4 regions of the Streptomyces sp. NPDC014801 genome follow, and region 1 is predicted to be linked to each of the others. Evidence: riboswitches for the same ligand, from Rfam matches in the RefSeq annotation. Region 1 holds a riboswitch; each other region holds the start of a gene.

What was found. A riboswitch is a leader RNA that binds a small molecule or an ion and turns the genes downstream of it on or off. The one in region 1 is predicted to bind cobalamin.
Region 2: it holds a riboswitch for cobalamin, as region 1 does, so the genes downstream of both, ACF1AL_RS12040 (cobalamin biosynthesis protein) here and ACF1AL_RS38360 (FecCD family ABC transporter permease) in region 1, are expected to answer to the same signal.
Region 3: it holds a riboswitch for cobalamin, as region 1 does, so the genes downstream of both, ACF1AL_RS23300 (HoxN/HupN/NixA family nickel/cobalt transporter) here and ACF1AL_RS38360 (FecCD family ABC transporter permease) in region 1, are expected to answer to the same signal.
Region 4: it holds a riboswitch for cobalamin, as region 1 does, so the genes downstream of both, ACF1AL_RS25170 (ribonucleoside-diphosphate reductase subunit alpha) here and ACF1AL_RS38360 (FecCD family ABC transporter permease) in region 1, are expected to answer to the same signal.

Annotation. Positions count from the first base shown of each region.
Region 1 is NZ_JBIBXG010000024.1:25,780-30,263, forward strand. It holds gene ACF1AL_RS38350 (ABC transporter substrate-binding protein) at 1-130, opposite strand, end outside; gene ACF1AL_RS38355 (ABC transporter ATP-binding protein) at 140-907, opposite strand; gene ACF1AL_RS38360 (FecCD family ABC transporter permease) at 910-1,965, opposite strand; cobalamin riboswitch at 2,074-2,209, opposite strand; gene cobM (precorrin-4 C(11)-methyltransferase) at 2,226-2,975, opposite strand; partial or broken gene cbiT (precorrin-6Y C5,15-methyltransferase (decarboxylating) subunit CbiT) at 2,972-3,571, opposite strand; gene tsaD (tRNA (adenosine(37)-N6)-threonylcarbamoyltransferase complex transferase subunit TsaD) at 3,768-4,484, shown strand, end outside.
Region 2 is NZ_JBIBXG010000004.1:579,536-584,019, forward strand. It holds gene ACF1AL_RS12035 (cobyric acid synthase) at 1-1,136, opposite strand, end outside; gene ACF1AL_RS12040 (cobalamin biosynthesis protein) at 1,133-2,077, opposite strand; cobalamin riboswitch at 2,183-2,318, opposite strand; gene ACF1AL_RS12045 (hypothetical protein) at 2,449-2,670, opposite strand; gene ACF1AL_RS12050 (inorganic phosphate transporter) at 2,705-4,012, opposite strand; gene ACF1AL_RS12055 (class II aldolase/adducin family protein) at 4,266-4,484, shown strand, end outside.
Region 3 is NZ_JBIBXG010000009.1:311,851-316,334, forward strand. It holds gene dnaK (molecular chaperone DnaK) at 1-1,013, opposite strand, end outside; gene ACF1AL_RS23290 (DUF4142 domain-containing protein) at 1,240-1,956, shown strand; gene ACF1AL_RS23295 (ArsR/SmtB family transcription factor) at 2,014-2,373, opposite strand; cobalamin riboswitch at 2,696-2,881, shown strand; gene ACF1AL_RS23300 (HoxN/HupN/NixA family nickel/cobalt transporter) at 2,909-4,021, shown strand; gene ACF1AL_RS23305 (nucleoside hydrolase) at 4,041-4,484, opposite strand, start outside.
Region 4 is NZ_JBIBXG010000010.1:292,525-297,008, forward strand. It holds gene ACF1AL_RS25170 (ribonucleoside-diphosphate reductase subunit alpha) at 1-1,715, opposite strand, end outside; cobalamin riboswitch at 1,838-1,996, opposite strand; gene ACF1AL_RS25175 (GNAT family N-acetyltransferase) at 2,042-2,551, opposite strand; gene mctP (monocarboxylate uptake permease MctP) at 2,653-4,290, opposite strand; gene ACF1AL_RS25185 (DUF3311 domain-containing protein) at 4,287-4,484, opposite strand, start outside.

The DNA of each region.
Region 1 (4,484 bases):
GGCGACCGCAGTTGGTCAGGGTGACCAAGGAGGGGGGTTTCGCGTCCTTGGCCGGCTCCACCGTGGCGCCGCACCCGGTGACGGCGGTTGCGGCGAGACAGAGGGCGGCGGCGAGAAGCTGCTTGCGCATAGGTGTCCTTCAGGTGGTGGACGGGAGCAGGTCGAACAAGAGCTGGACGGCGTCGGTTTCGGGGTGCCGGACGGTGTGGGCCCGGACACCGAACACCTTCGCGAGCAGCGCGGGTTCGAGGACGTCCTGGGGCGGCCCGGAGGCAACGATCCGGCCGCCGTCGAGGACGTACAGGACGTCGCAGTGGGCTGCCGCCAGGTTGAGATCGTGCAGAGCGGCCAGCACGGTCAGGCCGCTGTCGCGGACCAGGGACAGCACCTCCAGCTGGTGGGCGATGTCGAGATGGTTGGTGGGTTCGTCGAGGACCACAACCCTCGGCTGCTGGGCCAGGGCCCGGGCGATGAGCACCCGTTGCTTCTCTCCGCCGGACAAGGCGAGGAAGCTGCGTCCGGCCAGGTGGGCGACGCCGGTGCGTTCCATCGCCCGTGTGCAGATTTCCCGGTCGGAGGCGGCCGTGCGGCCTTGGTGCGGCAGCCGGCCCATGGCGACCACCTCGGCGACGGTGAAGTCGAACTCGGCCGAGGACTCCTGGGGCAGGGCGGCCAGCACCCGGGCCGCGGCCCGCGCGTCCATGGCGTGCAGATCGTCCCCGTCCAGCCGCACCACTCCCCCGGCCGGCCGCAGCGCCCGGTAGAGGGAGCGCAGCAGGGTCGACTTGCCGCTGCCGTTGGGGCCGACGAGTCCGGCGAATGCCCCGCTGCCCACGGTGAGGTCGATATGCTCGACCAGGCGCGTTCCGGCCGCTTCGATCGTCATGTCGTCGATGTCGAGTCGCATGCTCAGCGTCCTCCGAACGCATAAGCGCCCCGCCGCATCAGCAGCAGGAACGCGGGAACGCCGACCACCGCGGTGATCACTCCGACCGGCAGTTCGGCGGGGGCGAACAGCAGCCGGGACAGCACGTCCGCCCACACCAGCAGCACGGCACCGGCGAGCGGGGCGATGGCCAGCGCGCGGCGGTGGTCGGCGCCGACCAGCATCCGCACGACGTGCGGCACCATCAGCCCGACGAACCCGATGGCCCCGCTGACCGCGACGACCGTGCCCGTGACGGCCGCGGTGACGAGGAACAGCTCCCGGCGCAGCCGGTCCGGCACGACGCCGAGCGCGGCCGCGGTCTCGTCGCCCATGGCGAGCGCGTTGAGCGCCTCGGCCCGCCACCGCAGCCAGCCCCACCCTGCCGCCACTGTGACGGCGGCGAGCGGCAGTTGGGCCCAGGTGGCGCCGCCCAGGCTGCCCAGCAGCCACATCATCGCCGACCGGGCCGCCTCACCCCGTGCCGCGCCGAACACCATGACCGTGGTGACGGCCTCGAAGCCGTACGCCAGTGCCGTGCCGGTCAGGATGAGGCGCAGCGGCGTCAGGCCCCGCGGTGAGCGGGCCACGGCGTACACCAGCGCCATGGCCGCGAGTGCGGAGGCGAATGCAGAGGCGGACAGCGCCCATACGCCGAGCCCGGCGAAGGCGCCGAGGAGGATGACGGCGTTGGCGCCCACCGCCGCGCCTGAGGAGATGCCGAGGACGAAGGGGTCGGCCAGCGCGTTGCGCACCATGGCCTGCACGGCCACCCCGACGGTTGCGAGGCCCGCTCCGGTCACGGCGCCGAGCAGGACCCGCGGCAGCCGGATCTCCCAGACGATGGTGTATGACGCCGCGTCACCTGTGGGCAGCGTCTGGCCGGTGAGTCCGGCCCACAGGAAACGCAGCACCTCGCTCCAGCCGACGCCGGCGGCACCGAGCCCCACCCCGCCGACGAGGGAGAGCAGGAGCAGCACTGCCAGAGCCAGGCTGAGCGGCAGCACGGCTGTGCGGCTGGGAGCCGTTCTTCGACGCACGGGAGGCCGTCCTTCACACGGGCCGCCTGCTGGACGTCGCGCAGAAGCAGCCCGTACAGCCCTACCCTGCCGTACGGCGGCCCCTCTCGCAGTCCACGGCGAGCAGTCAACGGGTCGATGCGCCTCCGCAGGCGATCGGGCTCACACGGCGGCCACCGGTTGCGGTGCCGTGCACACCGTTGCGGGTCAGCGCCGGACTCTCACCGGACTTCCCCCACGGGAGGCGAGGGGAGCCTAACAAACGGGCTCCGGCGTGGCGTTCAGCACAGATGACGCTCGCGTTCGGGCGAGTACAGGTGACTGTCGCGGAACTGCTCCGCCCCCAGTGTCCGCCCCACCATGATCACAGCCGTCCGCAGCACACCGGACTCCTTCACCTTGTGGGCGATCTCGTCGAGCGTGCCGCGGATGATCAGCTCGTCGGGGCGGGAGGCGTAGGCGACCACGGCGGCAGGGCAGTCGGCGCCGTAGTGCGGCAGCAGCTCCTCGACCACTCGGTCGACGTACTTGGCGGCCAGGTGCAGCACGATCAGCGCGCCGCTGCGGCCCAGCGTGGCCAGGTCCTCGCCCTCGGGCATCGCGGTGGCCCGGTTCGCCACCCGGGTCAGGATGACCGTCTGCCCGACGGTCGGCACGGTCAGCTCCCGTTTGAGGGAGGCGGCCGCGGCGGCGAAGGCCGGCACACCCGGCACGACCTCATCGGGCACACCGGCCGCGTCCAGGCGACGCATCTGCTCGGCGACCGCACTGAACACCGACGGGTCCCCGGAGTGCAGGCGGGCGACGTCGTGCCCCTCCTCGTGCGCGCGGACCAGCTCGGCGGTGATCTCGTCCAGGGTGAGCTGGGCGGTGTCCACCAGGCGTGCACCCGGCGGGCACTCAGCCAGCAGCTCGCGCGGCACCAGGCTGCCCGCATACAGGCAGACCTGGCAGGAGGCGAGCCTCCGCGCGCCGCGCACCGTGATCAGGTCGGCGGCGCCGGGGCCGGCGCCGATGAAGTACACGGTCATCTGTCAGCTCCTGGTGAGGGGTTGTCGCTCTTCTGTACGGCCCACTGGGTGACCGGCATGGCCTGCCGCCAGCCGGTGAAGCCGCCCACGGGCACGGCATGCGCCACCGCGAGCCGCACCAGCTCGCCACCGTGGCGACGGTAGGCGTCGGCCAGCAGGGCCTCGGACTCCAGCGTCACGGTGTTGGCGACGAGCCGGCCACCGGCCGGCAGGGCGTCCCAGCACGCCTGGAGCAGTCCGGGTGCGGTGAGTCCACCGCCGACGAACACCGCGTTGGGCGGCGGGAGTTCGGCCAGGGCGGCGGGCGCGGCGCCGGTGACGACCTGCAGGCCCGGCACGCCGAGACGGTCGGCGTTACGGGTGATGCGTTCGGCGCGGACGGGGTCGCGCTCGACGGTGACCGCCACGCAGGAGGGGTGGGTGCGCATCCACTCGATGGCGATCGAACCGGAGCCGCCGCCGATGTCCCACAGCAGCTCACCGGGGGCGGGGGCGAGGGCGCCGAGCGTGGCGGCCCGCACATGCCGCTTGGTGAGCTGCCCGTCGTGCTCGTACGCCTCGTCCGGGAGCCCTGGCACCGCGCCGAGCCGCAGGGAGGCGAAGGCGCGGCGGCTCACGGCGGTTGGCGGGGTGGGGCGGGCGGCGGTCACTGCTCGGTACCTCGGTGTTCGGTGGACGACGCAGACGCACTTTACGGGTCGTTGGCCTGCAGCTCCTCGCCCGGGTACACATCCGCCGAGGACTTATTGCACACTACTTGCAACAACCTATGACATGCAGGAAGGGTCGGCGATGGGTTCTCCGATCGTGCTGGGCATCGAGTCGTCCTGCGACGAGACCGGCGCGGGCCTCGTACAGGACGGCCGGCTGCTGGCCCACGTGGTGGCGTCGAGCATGGACGAGCACGCCCGCTACGGCGGTGTCGTGCCCGAGATCGCCGCCCGGGCGCACGTGCACGCCCTGCGCCCGGTCATCCGGCAGGCCCTCGACGAGGCGGGGGTGCGCCTGTCGGACATCGGCGCCGTCGCCGTCACCACCGGACCGGGTCTCTCGGGCGCGCTCCAGGTGGGGCTGGCCGGCGCCAAGGGCATCGCGTACGCCCTCGGCGTCCCGCTGTACGGCGTGCACCACCTGGCCGGACACGTCGCCGCCGACACCCTGGAGCACGGACCGCTGCCCGAACCCTGCATGGTGCTGATCGTCTCCGGCGGCCACACCTCCCTGCTGCTGGTCCGCGATCTGGCCCGTGATCCGATCACCCACCTCGGCGACACCCTCGACGACGCGGCCGGGGAGTGCTTCGACAAGGTGGCGCGGGTGTTCGGACTGCCGTACCCGGGCGGTCCGGCCATCGACCGGGCAGCGCGCGCGGGGGATCCGCGCGCTGTCCCCTTCCCGCGTCCGCTGTCCGGCTCCTACGACTTCTCCTTCTCCGGCCTGAAGACCGCGGCCGCGCGCTGGGCCGAAGCGCACACGGGTGGGGTGCTGCCGGTGGCCGACGGGGCGGCC
Region 2 (4,484 bases), on a different contig from region 1:
GTCTTCTCGCGGGCGAAGCGCACCCGCACGGGCAGGATGCCGAGCCCGTCGACGTGCCCGCGCCGGCTCTCCACCTCGTCCTCGATGTGCTCGCCGAGGATCTGGAAGCCGCCGCAGACGCCGAGGACCGGCCGCCCCTCGGCCGCCCTGCGGACCAGCGCGTCCGCCAGGCCGCGCTCGCGCAGCCACTCCAGCGCGCGGACCGTGCCGCGCGTCCCCGGGATCACCACCAGGTCCGCGTCGGCCAGTTCCTCCGGCCGGTCCACGAACCGCACGACCACGCCGGGTTCGGCGGCGAGCGCGTCCACGTCGGTGAAATTGGACATCAGCGGGATCGCGCAGACGGCGACCCGCAGCACGTCCTCGCCGACCGGCGGGGAGACGTTCGACTCGCGGACCGTGCCGCGCAGGGACACCCGCAGCCCGTCCTCCTCGTCGATGCCGAGCCCGTGCCGGAAGGGCAGCACGCCGTACGTCCGCCGCCCGGTGAGGCCGTGGAGCATGTCCAGGCCCGGCTCCAGCAGGGAGACGTCACCGCGGAACTTGTTCACCAGGAACCCGGCGACCAGCTCCTGGTCCTCGCGGGAGAGCAGCGCGACGGTGCCGAAGAAGGACGCGAACACGCCCCCGCGGTCGATGTCGCCGACGACGAGCACGGGCAGTCGCGCGCCCCGCGCGATGCCCATGTTCACGATGTCGGTCCGGCGCAGGTTGATCTCGGCCGGCGACCCCGCCCCCTCGCAGATCACCGCGTCATACGTGCCCCGCAACTCGGCCAGGCAGTCCAGCACCGTGCCCAGCAGCTTCTGCTGGCGTCCGCCGTGGTAGCCGCGTGCGCTCAGCTCGCCCACCGGCTTGCCCAGCAGCACCACCTGGCTGCTCTGTTCACCACCGGGCTTGAGCAGCACCGGGTTCATCAGCGCGGTCGGCTCGATCCGGCACGCCTGGGCCTGCATGGCCTGCGCCCGCCCGATCTCGGCGCCCTCCCGTGTGACGAAGGAGTTCAGCGACATGTTCTGCGCCTTGAAGGGCGCCACCTTCACGCCCTGCCGCACCAGCCACCGGCAGATCCCGGCGGTCACGACGCTCTTGCCGGCGTCGGAGGTGGTGCCGGCGACGAGGAGACCACCGTTCATTTCTTCCGCCCCTTCGCTACCAGACGCCCGGCCACTCCCACGCCGAGCGCGAGCCAGCCGACCCGGCGGGACAGCCGTACCGCCCGGTCGATGTCGGTCACGGCGACGGCGCGTCCCGTCGCCCCGTTCAGGACGGGCCGGTGCTCGACCCGGCCGCCGTAGGAGAGGGTGCCGCCGAGCCGTACGCCGAGGGCGCCCGCGAAGGAGGCCTCCACGGGCCCGGCGTTGGGGCTCGGGTGCCGGCCGGCGTCCGCCTTCCAGGCCCGCAGGGCGCCGCGCGGGTCGGGCCCCGCGGCCGCGGCGAGGGCGGCGGTCAGCCGCGCGCCCGGCCAGCCAGCGAGGTCGTCCAGGCGCGCCGAGGCCCAGCCGAAGCGCAGGTGGCGGGGCGACTTGTGACCCACCATCGCGTCCAGGGTGTTCACCGCGCGGAAGCCCAGCAGTCCCGGCACCCCGGCGAGCGCGCCCCACACCAGGGCGCCCACGACGGCGTCGGAGGTGTTCTCGGCGACGGACTCCACGACCGCCCGTGCGATGCCGTCGGCGTCCAGGGCCTGCGGGTCGCGTCCGCACAGGTGGGGCAGGCGGGCGCGGGCGGCCTCGACGTCACCGGCGTCCAGGGCCCGGCCGATGGCGCGGGCCTCGCGGGCGAGGGAGGTCCCGCCGACGACGGACCAGGTGGCGGCCGCGGTCAGCGCCACGGAGGCGGCGGGGGAGCGGCGGACGGCACGGGTGGCGGCGGCCCCGAGGGCGACGGCGCCGCCCGCGCAGACGGCGGTGTGCAGGGCGCCCCAGCCGCGGTGGTCGCGCCACAGGGCGCGTTCGACGGCGGCCGCGGCCCGTCCGAACACGGCGACCGGGTGCCCGCGCCGCGGGTCACCGAGGAGGAGGTCGCCGAGGAGGCCGGCGGCGGCGCCGTACGCGAAGACGCGTTCGGCTCGCATCGGGCTCAGCCGACCGCGGGGTCGAGCGGAGCGGGAAGGGTGGGCCTGGTCCTCGACCGGCAGCCGCGCATGGCGTCATGTCCTCACTCAGGGTGTCCGCGCCCTGGTTCGAAGGAGATCGGCGGTGAGAGTTCCTGGCTCCCGGGGTTCGCACCCCGGTGACAGTGGCGGGACCGCGCCGGACTTCCACCGGCTTCCTCTCCTGCCGCCGCAACTTGGCCCCGGCAGTCCACCACGGCTGTTCGAGGGCCGTCAACTTGCCCTTGACCTGGGGTGGAGGAGTGTGGGCAGGCCCACACGGAGGGGACCTGCCAGGTCACACGCGAACGCGGGGTGCCGGTGGGGCACCCCGCGTCCGCCGATGCGTGAGGTCAGGCGACGATCAGATGGATCCCGTACGCCACCGCCGCCGCGCACGCGGCGAAGCAGACGTACGCGCCGGTGACCGCGAGGGCGGCCGAGCCGCCCTGGGCCTGGACCCGCTCACGGCGGGAGAGGCCCATGATGCCGAGGGTGAACAGGGTCACCAGGCCGACGGTGACCGCGAGGCTGACACCGAAGACGGAGCCGAGGGCCGCCCAGTCGATCTTCATGCTGCTTCTCTTCCTTCGTTCCCGTGAGCGGCCGTCAGGCGGCCGGGGCCGGGTTCGCGGCGGGCGTGGCGGTGGCCGCCGGCTCCGCGGCCGCGGGGGCCGGGATGGTGGCCGTCAGGTCCTCGGGGGTGGCCGGGACCGAGGCCGCCGGGTCGCCCACGGCGGCCAGGCCGGCGGCCGGGGGCGGGGTCACGGCGGCGATCGCGGTGGTCACCACGCCGGCCGGCTCCTCCGTGGCGGGGTCGGCGGCGTTGACGTTGGTGTGGTCGACGACCTCGCGGCGGGAGATCCGCCAGATGGCGAAGCTGGAGGCCACCAGGAAGACGGCGACCAGCGCGGTGCCCCAGTCACCGAGGCCGGTGACGTACTCGGCGAGCGCGCCGACCAGGGCGGCGGCCGGCAGGGTCAGCGCCCAGGCGACGAACATCCGGGTCGCGGTCGACCAGCGCACCACGCCGCCCTTGCGGCCCAGGCCCGCGCCCATCACGGAGCCGGAGACGACGTGCGTGGTGGACAGCGAGAAGCCGAGGTGGGAGGAGGCGAGGATGGCGGTGGCCGCGCTGGTCTGGGCGGCGAAGCCCTGCTGCGGCTGCATGTCCGTCAGGCCCTTGCCCATGGTGCGGATGATGCGCCAGCCGCCGATGTAGGTGCCGAGCGCGATGGCCAGGCCGGCGGAGAGGATCACCCAGGTGGGAGGGTCGGAGTCGGGCGCGACGGCGCCGCCGGCGACCAGGGCCAGGGTGATGACGCCCATCGTCTTCTGCGCGTCGTTGGTGCCGTGGGCGAGGGAGACCAGGCCCGCGGAGGCGATCTGGCCGGCCCGGTAGCCCTTCTCGGCGGCCTTGCCGTCGGCCTTCTTGCCGATCGTGTACGACAGCCGCGTGGCGGCCATCGCGGCGAGCCCGGCGACGATCGGGGCGGCCACCGCGGGCAGCAGCACCTTGGTCACGAGCACGTCGCCGTGGACCGCGCCGAAGCCGGCGGAGGCGACGGTGGCGCCGATCAGACCGCCCATCAGGGCGTGGGAGGAGCTGGAGGGCAGGCCCACGAGCCAGGTCAGCAGGTTCCAGAGGATCGCGCCGACCAGGGCGGCGAAGATGACCTCGGGACGGATGCCGCTCTCGTCGACGAGACCCTTGGAGATCGTGTTGGCGACCTCCACGGAGAGGAAGGCGCCCACAAGGTTGAGGGCGGCGGACATGGCCACGGCGATCTTGGGCCGCAGCGCGCCGGTCGAGATGGTGGTGGCCATCGCGTTGGCGGTGTCGTGGAAACCGTTCGTGAAATCGAACGCGAGTGCGGTGACGACCACAATCGCGAGGATCAGCGAGAAGCTTTCCATTTACCCAGGCATTCGTTCGAAGTCATTGGCGAGCCGAACGTAGGTAACCCGGGTGAACGGAAGGTGAACTGGGCCGGGCGTCCCGATGTCGGAAAGAGGGGGGTGCCGCTCCGCTCGCCGCCGACGGCCCGTACGGCACACGGGCCCCGCGGCTCGCGCCGCTCGTTCCGGTGGCCCGGGGCGGCGTGGATGAGATTCCGGTCACTGCGCCGGGGGACATGCCCGGGCGGGGCGCCCCTGGCAGGATCGCGGCATGTCGGCGAAGCAGCGGTGGACGGCGGGGGACGGGCCGGGGGCCCGCGCGGAGGGCGGGAGCGGGACGGGACCGGAGCCGGTCGTTCCCGGTGGTGAGGACGAAGCGGCGGCCTGGGCGGAGCTGGTCGCGACGGCGCGCCGGACCGTGGCCGACGGGCTGGTCGTCGGCACGTCCGGCAACGTCTCGGTGCGCGTCGGCGACCTGGTGCTGGTCACC
Region 3 (4,484 bases), on a different contig from region 1:
TGCGGCTCCTTGCCGGTGAGTTCCTTCACCAGCTCCGTGACGGCCGGCATCCGGGTCGATCCGCCGACCAGCACCACGTGGTCGATGTCCTTGACGGAGATCCCCGCGTCCCGCACCGCGTTCTGGAACGGCCTCCGGCAGCGCTCCAGCAGATCCGCCGTCAGCTGCTGGAACTGCGCCCGCGTCAGCTTCTCGTCCAGATGCAGCGGCCCCTCGGCGGAGGCGGTGACGTAGGGCAGGTTGATGGTGGTCTCGGTCGACGACGACAGCTCCATCTTCGCCTTCTCCGCGGCCTCCCTCAGCCGCTGCACGGCCATCTTGTCCTTGCCGAGGTCCACGCCGTAGTGGTTCTTGAAGGTGGTGACGAGATGGTCGACGATCCGCTGGTCCCAGTCGTCACCGCCGAGGTGCGTGTCCCCGTTGGTGGCCTTGACCTCGATGACGCCGTCGCCCATCTCCAGCAGCGACACGTCGAAGGTGCCGCCGCCGAGGTCGAAGACGAGCACCGTCTGGTCGTTCTCCTTGTCCAGCCCGTACGCGAGCGCGGCGGCCGTCGGCTCGTTGATGATCCTGAGGACGTTCAGGCCGGCGATCTCCCCGGCCTCCTTGGTCGCCTGGCGCTGGGAGTCGTCGAAGTACGCCGGCACGGTGATCACGGCGTCGGTGACGTCCTCCCCGAGGTAGGCCTCCGCGTCCCGCTTGAGCTTCTGCAGCACCCGCGCGGAGATCTCCTGCGCGGTGTACCGCTTGCCGTCGACGTCCCCCTGTTCCGGGAACCGCCAGCCGTGATCGCCCACGTGCCGCTTGACGGACCGCGCCGTGCGCTCCACGTTGGTCACGGCCTGCCGTTTGGCCACCTCGCCGACCAGCACCTCGCCGTTCTTGGCGAAGGCGACGACGGACGGGGTGGTGCGGGCGCCCTCCGTGTTGGTGATGACGGTGGGCTCACCGCCCTCCAGGACCGAGACCACCGAGTTCGTGGTGCCGAGATCGATTCCCACCGGACGCGCCATCGGGCTCTCCCTCCTCGGGTGCCGCAGCTGCGGGGATACGCCTGGTTCACCTGGTTCACCCCATTTTCCTGCATCCGTCGTGAGCAGGTCGCGGTCGGGGAAGATTTTTCCGGCCGCTCCGAACACAACCCGCCGTCCCTGCGTACTCCTGTCCGTACGTCCCTGCGACCGGACACCGACAGGAGGCATGGTGCGACTCTCGCGGAACGCGACGGGAACCCTCTTCGTGGGCGGCGCCCTCGGCCTGACCCTCGTGGCGCTCGCCTATCCCGCCATGCTGGGCGTGCAGACGGTGTCCAGCGACACCTCGCGGGTGATCGCGAACACCCAGTGGGGGCCGCTCACCGAGGGCGACCGCGACTTCGTGGTGAAGGTGCGCGCGGCCGGCCTGTGGGAGTATCCCGTGGGCCAGATGGCGTTGAAGAAGAGCACCGACAAGGCGGTCCTCACCGCCGGGCGGCACCTGATCGACGGGCACGCGGCGCTGGACATCACGTGCCGCCGTATCGCGCCGATGCTGAACATCACACTGCCCAACCTGGCCAGCCCCCAGCAGCAGGGCTTCATCGCCACCCTCAACGCGGACACCGGCCGGCAGTTCGACTCCGACTTCGCCAACATCCTGCGCATCACCCACGGCTCGATCTTCAACACGATCGCGAAGGTCCGCTCCACGACGAAGAACACGCTGGTGCGCGCGCTCGCCGACCAGGCGAACGACACCGTGCTGGACCACATCACGGTCATGGAGAAGACCGGTCTGGTCAACTTCGACCAGGCCCTCTTCCAGCAGACCGCCCCGCCGAAGCTGCCCTCGACCGACGTCACGCCGCCACCCCCGGCCGCGGGCCAGCCGCAGGTGGTGCTGCCCCCGCCGCCGAACGCGACGTCCACACCCGTCGCCCTGCCCGGCGACCCGGCGCCGAGCCCGACGGTGCGCTAGCGCGCCGACCTCCGGCGGCCCGGCCGACGCCGCCGCCGACCGGGCCGCCGGAGGCCGTCAGCTCGTGTCGGCGGCACACTGCGCGAGCAGCGCCCGTACGTCCTCGTCGACCACCCGGTAGCGGACGATCCGGCCCTCCTTCTCCCCCGCCACGGTGCCGGCCGCCCGCAGCAGCCGCAGGGCCTGCGAGACGGCCGGGTCGTTCATCCCGGTCGCGATCGCCAGGTCGGACACGGCGAGCGGGCCGGTGCGGTGCAGGGCGAGCAGGAGGGCGAGCCGGTTGGGGTCGGCCAGCAGGGAGAAGCGGTCGGCCCAGGCACGCACGTGAGCGGCGTCGCCGATGGCGGCGATGGCGTCACAGACGCGGTGGCCGTCGATGGTCCGGCGGTCGGCGCGGTCGGGGGGCACGAGGTGCATGCCGGCATTCTCCCGCCCCGACCCCGACCCCCGGCGCGCGGGCCCGGCGCGCGGCCCCCACCTCGTCCGCCCCGCCCGTAGGCACCGGAAGGCGGACCGGGCCCCGGGAGGCGACCCGGACCCGGGCAGCAGGCCTCAGGAGATGACCCGGACCCGGGCAGGAGGCCCGGTCGCAAACCCCCAGGGGCACCCCCGAAGGTGCCCCGCCCCCCTCCCCCAGGGGTACTCCCACAACCACCCCGGACGTGACCCGCGCCCCCTCTCCTCTGTGATCTTGGATACCTGCTCAGCTGTGCAGCTATGCAGAAGAGGTCCCGGACCCCTACCGTGGGCGGGCCGTGGTGTTCGGGAAGTCGGTGTGGAACCGACGCGGCCCTCGCCACTGTGATCGGGGAGTTCACGTCCCGTCCGGCCGTGTGCCGGGCCACTGGTCGTACGACCGGGAAGGCAGGGACGACGGACGCACGACCCGTCAGCCAGGAGACCGGCCACGGCAGCTCACGAAGTGATCCACGAGGTGCTGGAGCGTGACCGGATGACCCTGCCCGACCCTGCCCCGACGACCGCCAAGGCCCAGTTCGCCTGGCGCCGCGAGGACACCCTGAAAACGGCCGGCCTGATGGCCGTCATCGCGGCACTGCACGTCGTCGCGTTCGGGATCCTCTTCCTGCTCGTCGTACCCGGCCACTACGAGGTCGGCTCCAAGGCCTTCGGCATCGGACTCGGCGTCACCGCCTACACCCTCGGGGTGCGGCACGCCTTCGACGCCGACCACATCGCCGCCATCGACAACACCACCCGCAAGCTCATGGCCGACGGCAAGCGGCCGGTGTCCGTGGGCTTCTGGTTCGCGCTCGGGCACTCCAGCGTGGTCGTCGCCCTCGCCGTGATGATCGCGGCGGGCACCCAGCTCGCCGACCGGGTCACCAATGAGGGGTCCACCACCCACCAGGTGCTCGGCTTCCTCGGCACGACCATCGCCGGCGGCTTCCTCTACCTCATCGCCGCGCTCAACCTGGTCGCCCTGGCCGGCATCCTGAAGGTGTTCCGTTCGATGCGGGCCGGCACGTACGACGAGACCGAGCTCGAACGCCACCTGGACTCGCGCGGTTTCATGAACCGCTTCCTCGGCCGGCTCACCCGCTCCATCTCCCGGCCGGGCCAGATGTACCCGCTGGGCTTCCTGTTCGGCCTCGGCTTCGAGACCGCCACCGAGGTCACGCTGATGGTGATGGCCGGCTCGGGCGCGGCGGCCGGACTGCCCTGGTACGCGATCCTGTGCCTGCCGCTGCTGTTCACGGCGGGCATGTGCCTGTTCGACACCCTGGACGGCACGTTCATGAACTTCGCCTACCAGTGGGCGTTCTCCAACCCGGTGCGCAAGGTGTTCTACAACCTCGCCATCACCGGCCTGTCCATCGCCGTCGCGTTCGTCATCGGCACGATCGAGCTGGTCGGCGTGCTGCACGACAAGTTCGACCTGCACGACGACGTCACCGGCTGGATCGCCGGGATCGAACTGGACAGCGTCGGCTACCTCATCGTCGCCCTGTTCGTGCTGGTGTGGGCGGTGGCGATCGGCTACTGGCGGATCGCCAAGGTGGAGGAGCGCTGGTCCCCGCCCTCCGCCACCACCGCCGCCGACTAGGGGGTGTCGGGAGAGTCCCTCAGCGCTCCACCGTGTCCAGGTACAGCTTCACGTAGCGGTCGACGTCGACCTCCAACGCGACGTCGACCAGCGGCTGTTCACGGGCGCCCTCGTGGATCTCGGACTCGCCCGGCCGGGGGCGCCGGTCGACGATGGTCTGTCCGCGGCCCGGCCCGGGGGCCAGCGACACCTCCACCGGCAGGGGACGGGTCGTCAGCCCGGCCGGGTCGGCGACCGCGCACACCGCGCCCGCGTCGCCGAGCCCGCCGGCCTCCTCGGCCTCCGGGGCGCCGCCCTGCGTGGTCGGCCGGTGGGCCAGCAGCTCTCCGGCCAGCCGGGTGCCGGGCTCGCCGCTCCCGCGCATCCGGTGCACGTCCGTGGCCGGCACCACGACCCGCATGAACACGTCCAGGCCGTACATGGTGATCGGCACGCCGGCGCTCAGCAGGATCGCCGCGGCCTC
Region 4 (4,484 bases), on a different contig from region 1:
AGCACCCCCCGCGCGGTGCGGGTCTTCTCCCAGGCCGGCAGCGGGCCGTTGCGCTCGGCGAGGTCGGCGGAGGCCTCGTACGCGGCGAGCATGATCCGCTCGGCGATCCGGGTGGACAGCGCCTTCGCCTCGGGGGAGTCGAACGGCAGGCGCAGCTTGAAGAAGACGTCCTGCAGCCCCATCGCGCCCAGGCCCACCGGGCGCCACTGGGCGTTGGAGCGGCCCGCCTGCTCGGTCGGGTAGAAGTTGATGTCGACGACCCGGTCGAGGAAGGTGACCGCGGTGCGGACGGCGCCGTCCAGCCGCGCCCAGTCGATGTCGCCGGCCGCCGCGTCGACGAAGGCGCCGAGGTTCACCGACCCCAGGTTGCACACCGCCGTCTCGCCGTCGTCGGTGACCTCCAGGATCTCCGTGCACAGGTTGGAGGAGTGCACGACGTGGCCCGGGAGCGCGGTCTGGTTGGCGGTGCGGTTGGCGGCGTCCTTGAAGGTCATCCAGCCGTTGCCGGTCTGCGCGAGGGTGCGCATCATCCGGCCGTACAGCTCGCGCGCCGGGATCGTCTTCCGCGCCAGGCCCGCCTGCTCCGCCTTGCGGTAGGCGGCGTCGAACTCCTCGCCCCACAGGTCGACCAGCTCCGGCACGTCGGCCGGGGAGAACAGCGACCACATCTCGTCGGCGTTCACCCGGCGCATGAACTCGTCCGGGATCCAGTGCGCGAGGTTCAGGTTGTGGGTGCGGCGGGCGTCCTCACCGGTGTTGTCCCGCAGCTCCAGGAACTCCTCGATGTCCGAGTGCCAGGTCTCCAGGTACACCGCGGCCGCGCCCTTGCGCCGCCCGCCCTGGTTCACGGCGGCGACGGAGGCGTCCAGGGTCTTCAGGAACGGCACGATGCCGTTGGAGTGCCCGTTGGTGCCCCGGATCAGCGAACCGCGGCTGCGGATGCGGGAGAACGACAGCCCGATGCCGCCGGCGTGCTTGGAGAGCCGGGCGACCTGGTGGTAGCGCTCGTAGAGGGAGTCCAGTTCGTCCCGCGGGGAGTCCAGGAGATAGCAGGACGACATCTGCGGGTGCCGGGTGCCGGAGTTGAACAGGGTGGGGGAGGAGGGCAGGTAGTCCAGGCGGCTCATGAGCCCGTAGAGCGCGGCGACTTCGTCGACCGCCCGGGCCGTGTCGTCCTCGGCCAGCCCGCTCGCCACCCGCAGCAGGAAGTGCTGGGGCGTCTCGACGACCTTGCGGGTGATCGGGTGCCGCAGGAGGTAGCGGCTGTACAGCGTGCGCAGGCCGAAGTAGCCGAAGCGGTCGTCGGCGCCGGTGTCGATCAGCGCGTCGAGCCGCCCGGCGTGCAGGCGCACGAAGTCGGCGGTCCGGTCGGCGATGAGACCCTCGCGGTGGCCCACGGCCACGGAGTCGGTGAAGGACGTCACGCCCTGCGAGGCGGCTTCCGCGCGGATGGCGAGGGTGAGCAGGCGGGCGGCGAGCCGGGAGTAGGCCGGGTCCTCGGAGATGAGTCCGGCGGCGGCCTCGGTGGCCAGTTCCCGCAGTTCCGCCTCGTCGGCGTGCGCCGACCGGCCGCGCAGCGCCGCGGCGGCGACCCGGCCGGGGTCGGTGTCGGGGAGGTCGGCGGTCAGCTCGGTCAGGGTCCGCAGCAGCGCGGCACCGGGACCGTCGGTGAGCGATGCGCCGGCTGAAGCCGGATCGGCGGGCGCGATGGTCACGTGGGGCTCTCCCTCGCTCGGCACGGGGCCTCGGCGAGGGCAGGGGGCAGCACACGAGCGCACGGGGCGCCGCGTCCACCGGCCCATTCCGCGAGGCCCGGACGTCAGGGCACACCGGCCGGGTGGCCGGGTGCACTGTCGGCAGGTCCTCGGACTGACTCCTGGGCACGGCGTTTCCGGGCGGGGCCGGGGAACGGACATGCACAAGTACACCGTTGCGGGACAGTTCCGGATTCGCACCGGATTCCCCTGCGGCGACAGCGAGCATGAGCATACATCTAGTGCCGGGCTGTCGCGTCACCCCCAGATGTTGTGTCCCGGTGGTGTCACAGCGTCAGCTCGTAGGTGAGCAGCATGATGTCGTCCAGCTCGGGCAGGGGGTTCCAGTCCCGCTCGGGCGTGCGGACGAAGCCCAGGCGTTCGTAGATGCGGTGGGCGGCGCGCATGGTCCGCTGGGTCGACAGCACGATGGCCGTGCAGCCCTCGACCGCCCGGGCGCGCTCGACGCAGGCCCGCACCAGCGCCTCGCCGGTGCCCCGGCCGCGCGCCTCGTGGGCCACCGCGAGCATCCGTATCTCGGCCTCGCCGGGGCGGGCGATGTCGGCCATGGGGCCGCCGGCCGGGACGAAGGTGACGCCGCCGAGGACCGTGCCGCTGTCGTCGGCGGCGACCAGCACCTGGGCCGCGGCGGCGCGCCGGGCGACGTCGCGCAGCTCGTCGAGGTAGGTGTCGCTCTCGCCGAAGTCGAGCAGCCCGTCGTGGAGATAGGCCCGGGCGGTGATCTCCCCGAGCACGGCGTACTCGGCGGGGTCGGCCGGGCGGATCCGGATGTCCATGGGGTGAGTGTGCCGCACGGGTACGACAACGGGCCGCCGGATTTCCCGGCGGCCCGTGTGCGCGGACCGGACGGTGACCGGAGCGCGGGTGCGCGGACCGGTCAGTGACCGGCGCCCGCCGTGGCCGGCGGCAACTCGACCTGGACGCCCGGGTCGCCGGCGTCGGCCGTGTAGTCCTCCGGCCGGGTCTCGTCCGTGCCCTCGGGCGCCTTCAGGGCCTTCAGGACGAAGGTCAGCACGACCGTCACGACCACGTTGAGGACGAACGCCGTCAGGCCGATGTAGCCGATCTCGCCGATGCCGGGGATCTCCTTGGCGGAGCCGCCGAAGTGCTTCTGGCTCGGGTTGGTCGGCGAGGGCACGCCGTAGGCCACCAGCGTGCCGTAGACCATGCCGACCGCCCAGCCCGCCAGCAGCGCCCAGCGGTGGAACCACCGCGTGAACAGGCCGCCCACCAGGGCCGGGAAGGTCTGCAGGATCCAGATGCCGCCGAGCAGCTGGAAGTTGATGGCGACCGTCTTGTCCATGGTCAGGACGAAGACCAGCGCGCCGACCTTCACCAGCAGGGACACCAGCTTGGAGACCTTGGTCTCCTGCTCGGGCGTCGCGTCCGGCTTGATGAAGTCCTTGTAGATGTTGCGCGTGAACAGGTTCGCCGCCGCGATCGACATGATCGCCGCCGGGACCAGCGCCCCGATGCCGATCGCCGCGAAGGCGATGCCCGCGAACCAGTCCGGGAACATGGTCTCGAACAGCTGCGGGATGGCCAGCTGGCCGTTCTGCACCTTGATCCCGGCCGCGATCGCCATGAAGCCGAGCAGCGCGAGCAGGCCCAGCATCAGCGAGTACAGCGGCAGGATCGTGGTGTTGCGGCGGATCACCTCACGGCTCTTGGAGGAGAGCGTCGCGGTGATCGAGTGCGGGTACATGAACAGCGCGAGCGCGGAGCCCAGCGCCAGCGTGGCGTAGGTCCACTGCTGTGCCTCGCCCGAGGCCAGCGCGCCCCGCGGCTTGCCCGTGGTCGGGTTGACCTGGCTGAACGCGTCGCCCGCCTTGGCGAAGATGTCGTCGAAACCGCCCAGCTTGATCGGGATGTAGATGATCGCCACCGCGATGACGAGGTAGATCAGCGCGTCCTTCACGAACGCGATCAGCGCGGGGGCCCGCAGACCCGACGAGTACGTGTACGCCGCCAGCACGCCGAACGCGATCAGCAGCGGCAGGTCCTTGACGAACCAGTTGGTGTTCTCGCCGCCGCCGACGCCCATCACGTCCAGCACGGCCTGGATGCCGACGAGCTGGAGCGCGATGTACGGCATCGTCGCCAGGATGCCGGTGACGGCCACGGCCAGCGACAGTCCCTTGGACCCGAAGCGGCCGCGCACGAAGTCCGACGTCGTCACATACCCGTGCTTGTGCGACACCGACCACAGCCGGGGCAGGAAGGTGAAGATCAGCGGGTAGACGAGGATCGTGTACGGCACCGCGAAGAAGCCGGACGCGCCCGCCGCGTAGATCGCCGCCGGCACCGCGACGAAGGTGTACGCCGTGTACAGGTCGCCGCCGAGCAGGAACCACGTGATCCAGGTGCCGAACGACCGTCCGCCCAGGCCCCATTCGTCGAGGCTGTGCTCGTTCTCGGCCTTGCGCCAGCGGGCCGCCAGGAAGCCCATGACGGTCACGAGCAGGAAGAAGAAGATGAAGACGCCGAGTGCGACGCCGTTCACGCCGTCCTTCACTTGTCCGCACCGCCCTTCTGGGACGCGCGGGCGCGCTGGTCACGCTGCCACAGCTTGTAAGCGATCATCGTCAGTGCCGTGGAGATGAGCACCCACAGCATCTGGTACCAGTAGAAGAACGGGATCCCGATGAAGGCCGGGTCCACCTTGGCGTAACTACCGACCCACAGCATCGCCACGAAGGGCGCGACAAG